One region of the Gottfriedia sp. NPDC056225 genome, then DNA from elsewhere that is predicted to be linked to it. Evidence: predicted binding sites of a transcription regulator. Region 1 holds the regulator's gene; the other holds the start of a gene.
What was found. The regulator CtsR, encoded in region 1, represses protease genes until heat stress. The targets are predictions, from matches to a motif close to ATGGTCAATAAAGGTCAAACA.
Positions count from the first base shown of each region.

Region 2: clpP (ATP-dependent Clp endopeptidase proteolytic subunit ClpP) is a predicted target of CtsR. The motif match lies at 3,646-3,666, and genes of this name have one in related genera.

Region 1 covers NZ_JBHJTJ010000025.1:164-6,417, forward strand. The annotation lists partial or broken rRNA gene ACFCYN_RS15900 (23S ribosomal RNA) at 1-840, shown strand, start outside; rRNA gene rrf (5S ribosomal RNA) at 897-1,012, shown strand; gene ACFCYN_RS15910 (CtsR family transcriptional regulator) at 1,421-1,882, shown strand; gene mcsA (protein-arginine kinase activator protein McsA) at 1,902-2,450, shown strand; gene mcsB (protein-arginine kinase McsB) at 2,454-3,521, shown strand; gene clpC (ATP-dependent protease ATP-binding subunit ClpC) at 3,542-5,983, shown strand; gene radA (DNA repair protein RadA) at 6,162-6,254, shown strand, end outside.
Region 2 covers NZ_JBHJTJ010000001.1:40,057-46,310, reverse strand. The annotation lists gene rapZ (RNase adapter RapZ) at 1-680, shown strand, start outside; gene ACFCYN_RS00220 (gluconeogenesis factor YvcK family protein) at 680-1,648, shown strand; gene whiA (DNA-binding protein WhiA) at 1,687-2,637, shown strand; gene ACFCYN_RS00210 (HPr family phosphocarrier protein) at 2,658-2,915, shown strand; gene clpP (ATP-dependent Clp endopeptidase proteolytic subunit ClpP) at 3,001-3,594, opposite strand; gene ACFCYN_RS00200 (6-phospho-beta-glucosidase) at 3,966-5,405, shown strand; tRNA gene ACFCYN_RS00195 (tRNA-Arg) at 5,581-5,653, shown strand; gene ACFCYN_RS00190 (hypothetical protein) at 5,848-6,003, shown strand.

The sequences.
Region 1 (6,254 bases):
GACCCCGTGGAGCTTTACTGCAGCTTGATATTGAATTTTGGTACAGCTTGTACAGGATAGGTAGGAGCCTGTGAAGCCGGAGCGCTAGCTTCGGTGGAGGCGTCGGTGGGATACTACCCTGGCTGTATTGAAATTCTAACCTAGAGCCGTTATCCGGCTCGGAGACAGTGTCAGGTGGGCAGTTTGACTGGGGCGGTCGCCTCCTAAAGAGTAACGGAGGCGCCCAAAGGTTCCCTCAGAATGGTTGGAAATCATTCGAAGAGTGTAAAGGCATAAGGGAGCTTGACTGCGAGACCTACAAGTCGAGCAGGGACGAAAGTCGGGCTTAGTGATCCGGTGGTTCCGCATGGAAGGGCCATCGCTCAACGGATAAAAGCTACCCCGGGGATAACAGGCTTATCTCCCCCAAGAGTCCACATCGACGGGGAGGTTTGGCACCTCGATGTCGGCTCATCGCATCCTGGGGCTGTAGTCGGTCCCAAGGGTTGGGCTGTTCGCCCATTAAAGCGGTACGCGAGCTGGGTTCAGAACGTCGTGAGACAGTTCGGTCCCTATCCGTCGTGGGCGCAGGAAATTTGAGAGGAGCTGTCCTTAGTACGAGAGGACCGGGATGGACACACCGCTGGTGTACCAGTTGTTCTGCCAAGAGCATGGCTGGGTAGCTATGTGTGGAAGGGATAAGTGCTGAAAGCATCTAAGCATGAAGCCCCCCTCAAGATGAGATTTCCCATAGCGTTAAGCTAGTAAGACCCCTGAGAGACGATCAGGTTGATAGGTCAGAGGTGGAAGCATGGTGACATGTGGAGCTGACTGATACTAATCGGTCGAGGACTTAACTAACAAGTTTGATAATGACATTATCTAGTTTTGAGGGTACGAAGTACAACTCAGGTAAATCAGGTGATTATGGCAAAGAGGTCACACCCGTTCCCATACCGAACACGGCAGTTAAGCTCTTTTGCGTCGATGGTAGTTGGGGGTTTCCCCCTGTGAGAGTAGAACGTCGCCTGGTTAAAACAAAAACATCAGCTATTAGGCTGATGTTTTTTTGTGCAATAAATTGTCAACAATTTTACAATTGCTACTCGTCTAAGTAATTTTTTTAGTAAAATCTAGAGGAAAAAAAGCTTCTTAAAAGAAATGTTAAACATATATATATTTATACTGATAAATAATGCTGACCGATTAGCAAGCCTGTAGGTGAAAAAAGAAGAGTAATGGTACATATACTTAATGCGTAAAATCGGAAACTATATCGTCTTTCTTGACCGCTTCCAATTTATACTTTCTTAATCGTACAAAAAAAGATTAAGAGCAAAGTAGTTTGGAAAAAATGATAAAGAGATAATAGTTGAATTTTTTTATGAAAGGAATATAATAATAGTCAAAGATAGTCAAAGTCAGTAAAGGTGGTAAATAGATGAAAAACATATCAGATATCATTGAACAATATCTAATGCACTACTTTGACATATCAGATAAAGATTATGTCGAAATAAAAAGAAGTGAAATAGCGAATAAATTCGACTGTGTTCCTTCTCAAATAAATTATGTAATAAATACAAGATTCACTTTAGAACGAGGATACGTAGTTGAAAGTAAACGTGGTGGAGGAGGGTATATTCGAATTATTAAAGTGCAATTTCATGATAAAGCGAGTGTAATTGATCAAATATTAGACAGCTTTAGTAGTAATATTGCACAGTCTAGCTCTGAAGACTATATTCGATTACTGCTTGAGAATAGTGTAATTACCCAACGTGAAGCCAAGATGATGTTAAGCGTATTAGACCGTTCAGTAATAATGGTAAATTTACCTTATCGAGATGAGTTAAGAGCAAGAATGTTCAAAGCAATGCTAAGAAGCTTAAAGTTTAAATAGAGTATGGAGGTTGCCCATAATGATTTGTCAAGAATGTCAAGAACGTCCGGCAACATTACACTATTCTAAAATTATTAATGGTGAAAAAACAGATATACGCCTATGTGAGAAATGTGCAACTGAATCAAACAATAAATATATTTTTTCTGAAATAGGTGGTTATTCTGTAAATGATCTGTTAGCTGGATTGTTTAAAGGAAATACTGGTATTTATGAAATGAAGAAAAATAAAATTCATCATGATCCACATATTGAATGTCCTAGATGCAAGATGACTTTTCAAAAGTTTACTAAGATTGGACGTTTAGGTTGTTCAACTTGTTATGAAACATTTATGGATCAGATGAAACCAATTGTTAAAAGAATTCATAGCGGTAATGCAACGCACACAGGTAAGTTACCTCAAAAGATAAATGGGACTATCTCTTTAAAGAGAAAGCTACAAGATTTGAAGTCTCAAATGAAAAATTTTATTGATAGTGAGAATTTTGAGCAGGCAATTAAGGTTCGGGATGAGATCCGTGATCTTGAAAGAGATTTACAAGCCCTTCAAAAGGAGGTGGAGTAAATTATGTCTATTGACCGTATTATTAATGAGGCAATTAGTCCATGGATGAAACAAGAAGGTCCTGATGACGATATAGTCTTAAGCAGCCGTATTAGGTTAGCTAGAAACTTTAATGCATATTTGTACCCATCGCTACTTAGCCAAGATAAAGCTAAAGAAATTTGTCATTTAGTTAAACATTATTTTGAAGGTAGTACAGCTTTACCAAATGGACCTTTTGAATATATTGAAATTAATAAGTTAGAACCAGTAGAGAAGAGAGTACTAATTGAGAAGCATTTAATAAGTCCTAATTTAGTTCAAGAGTCCGTACATGGCTCATGTATACTATCTCAAGATGAACAAATTAGCATAATGATAAATGAAGAAGATCATTTACGTATTCAGGCTTTATTTCCTGGGTTACAACTTAGAGAGGCACTTACTCAAGCGAATCATATTGATAATTATATAGAGAGTCAGCTTGAATATGCTTTTGATGAAACAATAGGCTACTTAACGAGCTGCCCTACAAATGTTGGTACCGGATTGAGAGCTTCAGTGATGATGCATCTTCCGGCGCTAGTCATAACAAAACAATTTAACCGATTAATTCCTACAATTAATCAACTTGGATTAGTTGTAAGAGGAATTTACGGTGAAGGTAGCGAAGCTTTAGGTAATATCTTTCAGATTTCAAATCAAATTACTTTAGGGAAATCGGAAGAAGAGATAATAGAAGATTTAACGACAATTGTACAACAACTGATAAAACATGAAAAATCAGCAAGAGACGCACTTGCCAGAACCTCCTTAATTCGCTTAGAGGATCGAGTTTTTCGTTCTCTCGGTACTTTGAAGTACGGGAGAATAATAGAGACAAAGGAAAGTGCTAAATGTTTATCAGACGTACAATTAGGGATTGATTTAGGATTAATTCAAGGTTTATCTAAAAACTTTTTACATGAATTAATGATATTAACTCAACCAGGTATTTTACAACAATTCGTAGGTGATCAACTTACTCCTGAGGAAAGGGATATTAAGAGGGCATCACTAATACGCGAAAGACTATCTGATAAAAATAATTAATTATATGGGAGGAACCAATTATGATGTTTGGTCGATTTACAGAACGTGCTCAAAAAGTATTAGCTCTTTCTCAAGAAGAGGCAATCCGAATTGGACACTCAAATATAGGTACAGAACATATTTTACTAGGGCTTGTTCGTGAAGGAGAAGGTATTGCAGCAAAGGCATTACTTGCTCTTGGATTAAGTCCAGAAAAAGTGCAACAAGAAGTAGAAACATTAATAGGACGCGGCCAAGGAGTAGCTCAAACAGTTCATTACACACCGAGAGCTAAAAAAGTAATTGAATTATCAATGGATGAAGCTCGTAAATTAGGCCATTCTTATGTAGGAACAGAACATATTCTATTAGGTCTAATTAGAGAAGGAGAAGGTGTAGCAGCAAGAGTATTAAATAATCTTGGTGTTAGCTTAAATAAAGCTCGCCAACAAGTCCTTCAATTGTTAGGGAGTAATGAAAGTTCGTCTAATCATCAAAATGGTTCTGCAAACCAAGCAAATACTCCAACATTAGACAGCTTAGCTCGTGATTTAACAGTATCGGCTAGAGAAGGCCGCTTAGATCCAGTAATTGGACGTAGTAAAGAAATTCAACGAGTTATTGAAGTATTAAGTCGTCGTACAAAAAATAATCCAGTATTAATTGGTGAGCCAGGTGTAGGTAAAACTGCAATTGCGGAAGGGTTGGCTCAGCAAATTGTTAATAATGAAGTGCCAGAAATTTTAAGAGATAAACGAGTAATGACTCTTGATATGGGTACTGTAGTAGCAGGAACTAAGTACCGTGGTGAATTTGAAGACCGTTTGAAAAAGGTAATGGATGAAATTCGCCAAGCTGGTAATATTATTCTTTTCATTGATGAACTTCATACATTAATTGGTGCAGGTGGAGCTGAAGGTGCAATTGATGCTTCTAATATCTTAAAGCCATCATTAGCACGTGGTGAACTACAATGTATCGGCGCTACAACAATTGATGAATACCGAAAATATATTGAAAAGGATGCTGCATTAGAGCGTCGCTTCCAACCAATTCAAGTCGACCAACCAAGCGTAGAAGAGTCAATTCAAATTCTTCAAGGTTTACGTGACCGATATGAGGCGCATCATAGAGTATCAATTTCTGATCAATCAATTATTGAAGCTGTAAAACTATCAGACCGATATATTACAGACCGTTTCTTACCGGATAAAGCGATTGACGTAATTGATGAGGCAGGATCTAAAGTACGTTTACGTAGCTTTACAACACCGCCGAACTTAAAAGAGTTAGAATTAAAGTTAGAAGAAGTTCGCAAAGAAAAAGATGCAGCTGTTCAAAGTCAAGAGTTTGAAAAAGCAGCATCATTAAGAGATTCTGAACAAAGGCTACGTGAACAATTAGAAGATACGAAACGTCAGTGGAAAGAAAAACAAGGCAAAGAAAATTCTGAAGTAACTGTAGAAGATATCGCAAATGTTGTGTCATCATGGACGAATATCCCAGTTACAAAATTAGCACAAACAGAGGCAGATAAACTGTTAAATATGGAAAGTGTTCTTCATAAGCGATTAATTGGTCAAGAAGAGGCTGTTGTAGCAGTTTCTAAAGCTGTACGACGTGCTAGAGCGGGATTAAAGGATCCAAAGCGTCCGATAGGTTCATTTATTTTCCTAGGGCCTACAGGGGTAGGTAAAACAGAATTAGCGCGTGCATTAGCTGAAACAATTTTCGGTGATGAAGATGCAATGATTCGAATTGATATGTCAGAGTACATGGAAAAACACGCAACTTCTCGTTTAGTAGGGGCACCTCCAGGATATGTAGGATACGATGAAGGCGGTCAATTAACTGAGAAAGTTAGACGTAAACCTTACTCAGTAATTTTACTAGATGAAATTGAGAAAGCTCATCCGGATGTGTTTAATATCTTACTTCAAGTATTAGAGGATGGCCGTTTAACTGATTCAAAAGGACGTACAGTTGATTTTAGAAATACGCTTGTGATCATGACATCAAATGTCGGGGCAAGTGCTTTAAAAACAAATAAATATGTTGGATTCAATATTAATGATGGTGAAAAAGATTATAAAGATATGAAAGGGAAAGTATTGGAGGAACTGAAAAAAGCATTCCGTCCAGAATTCCTAAACCGTATTGATGAAACAATTGTATTCCATTCATTAGAGAAGAAACATATTAAAGAGATTGTTCACTTAATGGTTAATAGCTTAACGAAACGTTTAAAAGAACAAGAAATTGATTTAGAGTTGTCAGATGCAGCGATCGATAAAATTTCTGATGAAGGATTCGATGCTGAATATGGTGCTCGTCCATTAAGAAGAGCGATTCAAAAACAAGTAGAAGATCGTTTATCTGAAGAGTTATTAAAAGGTAATATTGAGAAAGGTCGAAAGGTCGTTCTTGATGTACAGGATAACGAGTATGTTATTAAACCAGCGGTTGAAACTGTAAATCAATAAGTAGTGATAAAGTTCATGTCTTTTTGTGAAGGAATTTTGAACATTTGATTGTAAAGTTATCTAATTTGTGAAAAAGGGCGTGAAGCCCTTTTTCTTATATCAAAAAAGCGTTAGGATATACTTAGAATACATACTCTATTAATATAGAAAATCATGTAACAAAAGAGGTACTATACATATGGCTAAAAAGAAAACTAAATTCGTGTGTCAATCATGTGGGTGCGAATCGGTTAAGTGGGTCGGAAAGTGTCCTGCATGTAATGAGTGGAAT
Region 2 (6,254 bases), on a different contig from region 1:
GAAGAGAATTCTTTGATCAATTAGGGAATTCGTTAGATCAATTAATGTCTACTCCTTCGATCATCCCTCAAATATTATTTTTAGATGCAACGAATGCTGCTCTTGTTACTCGCTATAAAGAAACGCGTCGTTCACATCCACTTTCTCCAACTGGTTCTCCGTTAAAAGGAATTGAGATGGAGCGCACACTTTTAGCGGATGTAAAAGGACGTGCACAATTAATTTATGATACTTCAGATTTAAAACCTAAAATACTAAGAGAAAAAATAATAAAACAGTTTAGAGAAAATGAGCAAGAAGGTTTTTCAGTAAATATTCAGTCATTCGGTTTTAAGTATGGCATACCGATTGATGCGGATTTAGTATTTGATGTACGCTTTTTACCAAACCCATTTTATATTGAATCAATGCGTCCACTAACAGGTTTAGATGAAGAGGTCTCCTCTTATGTACTTAAATTTAATGAGACAACTGAGTTTATGCTGAAATTAATTGATTTAATTAGTTTTATGTTACCTCAATACAAAAGAGAAGGTAAACGTCAGTTAATAATTGCGATTGGATGTACAGGTGGACAGCATCGCTCTGTTACTCTAGCGGAGTATTTAGCTAACTACTATAAGGACCAATATGATACGAATATTAGCCATCGAGATGTTGAAAAAAGGAGCCATAAGTAATGGTTAGCCAACGTTCGAAAATAGTAATAATTGGAGGCGGAACGGGTTTATCTGTTTTAGTTCGTGGGTTGAAAAAACATCCCGTTGATATTACCGCAATTGTAACTGTCGCAGATGACGGTGGAAGTTCTGGACGATTACGTGATGAATTAAAAATTCCACCCCCTGGTGATGTAAGAAATGTATTGGCCGCATTATCTGATGTGGAACCGATGTTGGAAGAATTATTCCAACATCGATTTGCTACATCTGGAGACCTTTCTGGACACTCACTTGGGAATTTAATGTTAAGTGCAATGACTGCCATTACAGGCGATTTTTATCGTGCAATCATTGAAATGAGAAGAGTATTAAATGTAAGAGGGAAAGTTATTCCAGCTGCTAACCAAAGTGTTGTATTAAAAGCGGAACTAGAAGATGGCACAATTGTTTCGGGTGAATCTAAAATCCCGTATTCAGGTAAAAAAATTAAGAGAGTATTTTTAGCTCCAAGTAATGTTGAACCTTTAAAAGAAGCCATTGATGAAATAGAACGAGCAGATTTAATTGTAATTGGACCAGGTAGCTTATACACGAGTATTCTACCAAATCTATTAGTTACTAAAATTGGGAAGGCAGTTGTAGCCTCAAAAGCTAAAAAAGTATATGTATGTAATGTTATGACTCAAGCTGGTGAGACATTGCATTATACGGCTAGTGATCACGTAAAAGCTTTGTATGAACACTTAGACTCAAGCTTTATCGATACGATTATCGTAAATGAAGGTACAATGCCAAAGAACATTTTAGAACTTTATAAAGAAGAACATGCTCAACAAGTAAAACCGGATTTGAATGAGCTAAATGCTTTAAAACTAGAAGTCGTTCATAAGTCAATCGTTAAATATGATGATAATGTAATCAGGCATGATACTGTAAAGTTAGCAGAAATTTTATGTGACCTTATCCCGACTAAAATAAAAGAATAATGAAAAATATTTAGTGTTCGAAGGAGGGGGTGATTCAAATGTCCTTTGCATCAGAAACGAAAAAAGAGTTAACAACAATAGAAATTAAAGATTGTTGTTCAAAATCGGAACTGTCTTCTTTAATTCGTATGAACGGTTCATTATCATTTGCAAATCGCCAATTTATTGTAGATGTAGTTACTGAAAATGCAGCTATTGCTAGAAGAATATATGTATTAATTAAACGTGTTTATGATGTGGACGTTGAATTACTCGTTCGTAAAAAAATGCGTCTTAAAAAGAACAATGTCTATATTGTTCGAATAAAAGAAGAAGCTAAGCATATTTTAAATGATCTTTATATAACAGGCGAAGGGTTTACTTTTACGAATGAAATAGCAAAAGAACTAATTGAAAAGAAGTGTTGCAAACGCTCCTACTTAAGAGGTGCTTTTCTAGCTGGTGGTTCAGTGAATAATCCAGAAACATCTTCATATCACTTAGAAATTTTTTCGCTTTATAAAGAGCATACAGAAGAAATTTGCCGTCTAATGAATGAATTCGGGTTAAATGCGAAGACATTAGAGAGACGAAAAGGCTATATCACTTATTTAAAGGAAGCAGAAAAAATCACTGAGTTTTTAAACATTGCTGGTGCTCATTCAGCCTTATTAAGGTTTGAAGATATCCGTATTGTAAGAGACATGAGAAACAGTGTTAATCGTCTAGTAAATTGTGAAACTGCGAACTTAAATAAAACAATTAGCGCAGCCTTCAGACAAATTGAAAATATTCGTTATATCCAAAGCTCCGTCGGATTAGATATATTACCGCCAAAGCTCCGTGAAATTGCTGAACTTAGAGTAGCGTATGAGGATGTAACATTAAAAGAATTAGGAGAAATGGTTTCTAGCGGTGCAATTAGCAAATCCGGAATTAATCATCGTTTACGTAAAATTGATGAAATTGCTGATAAGCTAAGAGCAGGGGAACCAATAAAAATAAAATAAATAAGTTAAGAGGTAAAAAAATGATTGAGAAAAAAGGGAGAGTACTATTAGAAACTGGAATACAGGCTCGTCCAGCGGCACAATTTGTTCAAGTCGCTACAAGATTTCGTTCAGAAGTATTACTAGCATATAAAGGTAAACAAGTGAACGTAAAAAGTATTATGGGCGTTATGAGTCTTGCTGTACCACATGGAGAAGAAATAGTAATTACTGTTACTGGTGACGATGAAGTTGAAGCAATGGAAGCAGTAATGGACTTTATTGGAGAAGAAATTTAATGTTATTGGGCATTCACATAGATGGATGTCCAATTTTTTTATACAAAAAAAACTAGCCGGAAAATCACGACTAGTTTTTTAATTATTATTTAATAGCTGCAGTATTAGAAATTACTTTATCAATTAATCCGTATTCTAAAGCACGGTCTGCAGTCATAAAGTTATCACGCTCAGTATCACGCTCAATCGTATCTAATGGTTGACCAGTACGATCAGCAAGAATTTTGTTTAATTTATCGCGTAAGAACAAGATACGTTTAGCTGCAATTTCGATTTCAGTAGCTTGACCTTGAGCACCACCTAATGGTTGGTGAATCATAACTTCTGCATTCGGAAGAGCATATCTCTTACCTTTTTCCCCAGCAGATAATAAGAAAGCACCCATTGAAGCAGCCATACCAATACAAATTGTAGATACTTGAGGCTTAATGAAATTCATCGTATCATAAATAGCCATACCAGCAGTAATACTTCCTCCTGGGCTATTAATGTATAATGAAATATCCTTATCTGGATCTTCTGCTGCTAAAAATAAAAGTTGTGACACGATCGAGTTAGCTACGTTATCATCGATTGCACTACCTAACATGATTATGCGGTCTTTTAAAAGACGAGAGTAAATATCATACGCACGCTCACCACGACTTGTTTGTTCAATAACTGTAGGGATTAAATTCATTTTTTCTCCTCCTTGTTTAAACAATAGATTGATTAATACAATAATACCTTTAAGGTCAGAAAAGGTCAAATAAAAGAGATGCTTTATTTATGTATTCTTTAACCTAAAAAAAATTGACCTTTTATAACATATTGATTATCTAATACTTCAACATCATTAACGACTTTTCCTATTATTAAACGTAACTTTATTTAGATTTTCTTTTGAGTAGTATAAATTCTAATAAACTACGAAGAGCAGGAGAGTAGGACTAGATATAGAAAAGATTCTAAAAGGATTTTTTTTAAGTAAAATTCAATTTCTTCAGGAATGCTTCTTAGAAAATACAATCGAGTTAAAGTAGACAAAGTTACTAGAGGAGGAGATCCAAATTGAATAAGTTACATTCCGCATTTCCAACAAATTTTCTTTGGGGTGGTGCAATTGCAGCAAACCAAGCAGAGGGTGCTTACTTAGAAGGTGGTAAAGGGTTAACAACTGTAGATTTATTACCGACTGGTAAAGAACGATTTTCGTTTATGTTAGGGAATATAGACTCTTTAACATTAAAAGAAGGAGTTTACTATCCTTCACATGAAGCAATTGATTTCTACCATCGTTATAAAGATGATATTGCACTGTTTGCTGAAATGGGATTTAAATGTTTAAGGTTATCAATTGCATGGGCAAGGATTTTTCCTAACGGAGATGAAGAATTACCAAATGAAGAGGGTCTCCAATTCTATGATGATGTTTTTGATCAGTTATTAAAATATAATATTGAACCAGTTGTCACGACTTGCCATTTTGATGTGCCAGTCCATTTAGTAGAGAAATACGGTAGTTGGAAAAATAGAGAAATGATCAACTTTTATGAGAGGTATACAAGAACTATCTTTGAAAGATATAAAAACAAAGTTAAGTATTGGATGACATTTAATGAAATAAACATGCTATTACATGCACCTTTTATTGGAGCAGGTATTATTCTTAAAGAAGGTGAGGATAAAGACCAAGTTCTTTACCAAGCGGCACATCATCAACTTGTAGCTAGTGCTTTAGCTGTAAAAGCATGTCATGAAATTATTCCAAATAGCCAAATTGGCTGTATGCTAGCGGCGGGTGCAACATTTCCATATACTTGTCATCCAAACGATGTATGGAACTCAATGGAAAAAGACCGAGAATCCTATTTTTTCATTGATGTTCAATCAAGAGGGGAATACCCTGGGTATGCTAAACGATATTTCAGAGAAAATGATTTACATATAGTAATGGAAAAAGATGATGAAGAGCTATTAAAAAATAACACAGTGGACTATATCGGTTTCAGTTATTATGCAAGTCGTTGCGCTAGTACTGACCCGGAAGTATTAAGTCAATTAACTGAAGGAAATATCTTTGCCTCTATAAAAAATCCATACTTAAAAGCCTCAGAGTGGGGATGGCAAATCGATCCTAAAGGATTACGAATAACATGTAATCAATTATACGACCGTTACCAAAAACCATTATTTATTGTGGAAAATGGCCTAGGAGCAATTGATGTAATTGAAGACAACGACACAATTAATGATGACTACCGAATCAATTATTTAAACTCACATTTTAAAGAAATGTCCGAAGCGATCCAAGACGGTGTCGAAATCATTGGCTACACAAGCTGGGGACCAATTGATCTTGTAAGTGCAGGAACCGGTGAAATGAAAAAACGCTACGGATATATATACGTAGACAAAGACAACGAAGGAAAAGGTACATTAAAAAGACTCAAGAAAAAAAGCTTTTACTGGTACCAACAAGTCATCAAAACAAACGGTGAAAACCTATAAAATGGTAACTAAAGAAGAGGATGCACCCAAAGCGCATCTTCTTCTTTTTCATACTCTTAGAATATTTTCATACCCAAAAACAGACCTAAAACATTGCAGTCAGAACTTTCTAAAGATATAATTGACCTAGGACTAACCAATACAAAATATATCATGTACCTTTATAAGAAATTATGCGTTCGTAGCTCAGTGGATAGAGCATCGGTTTCCGGTACCGTGTGTCGCAGGTTCGAATCCTGTCGAGCGCGCTAAAAAGTAAAAAGCCGATTGATATAATCTGTTTAAAAACAGAAGTTATATCAATCGGCTTTTATTTTTTTCTACTGATAATCCTCCTTCTTCTAACCTACAACTAAAGATGTAATAAAACTCCATCCAATGAAGAATGGGTTCCTTTACCTTACTGTCATATATTTAAAGTAAGAAAAAGGAGGCTTTCAAAATGGATATAAATTCATGGTTTTTCGAGGAACTAGCAAAATTCAATAAAGAAGAAATGGAAAATGAACTAAAATTCAAGGAAACATATAAACTGTATTCAACAGTTAAAAAGAAAAAATACTGTATCGACCTGAAAATCATTAAATTCTGTATATAAAATTGAGGATGTTTAACGCCAAAACAATACTAAGGATAATAGTGTCGCGTGATTCTAAATGATTTGGCATGAGGTTCTTAATAGCTTGAATTTTTTTCCTCTACCATTTTTCAAAAATATATGTTATATTACTTATTGCGATGAGCTAATTTGAGTAAGACGAGAGATATGCGCAAGCTAAACGCGCGGATGTGGCCGCCCGGTCTCTCGCCTCAAACGCATCAAGACGTCTGCTGCGGCAGGCGTCTTTC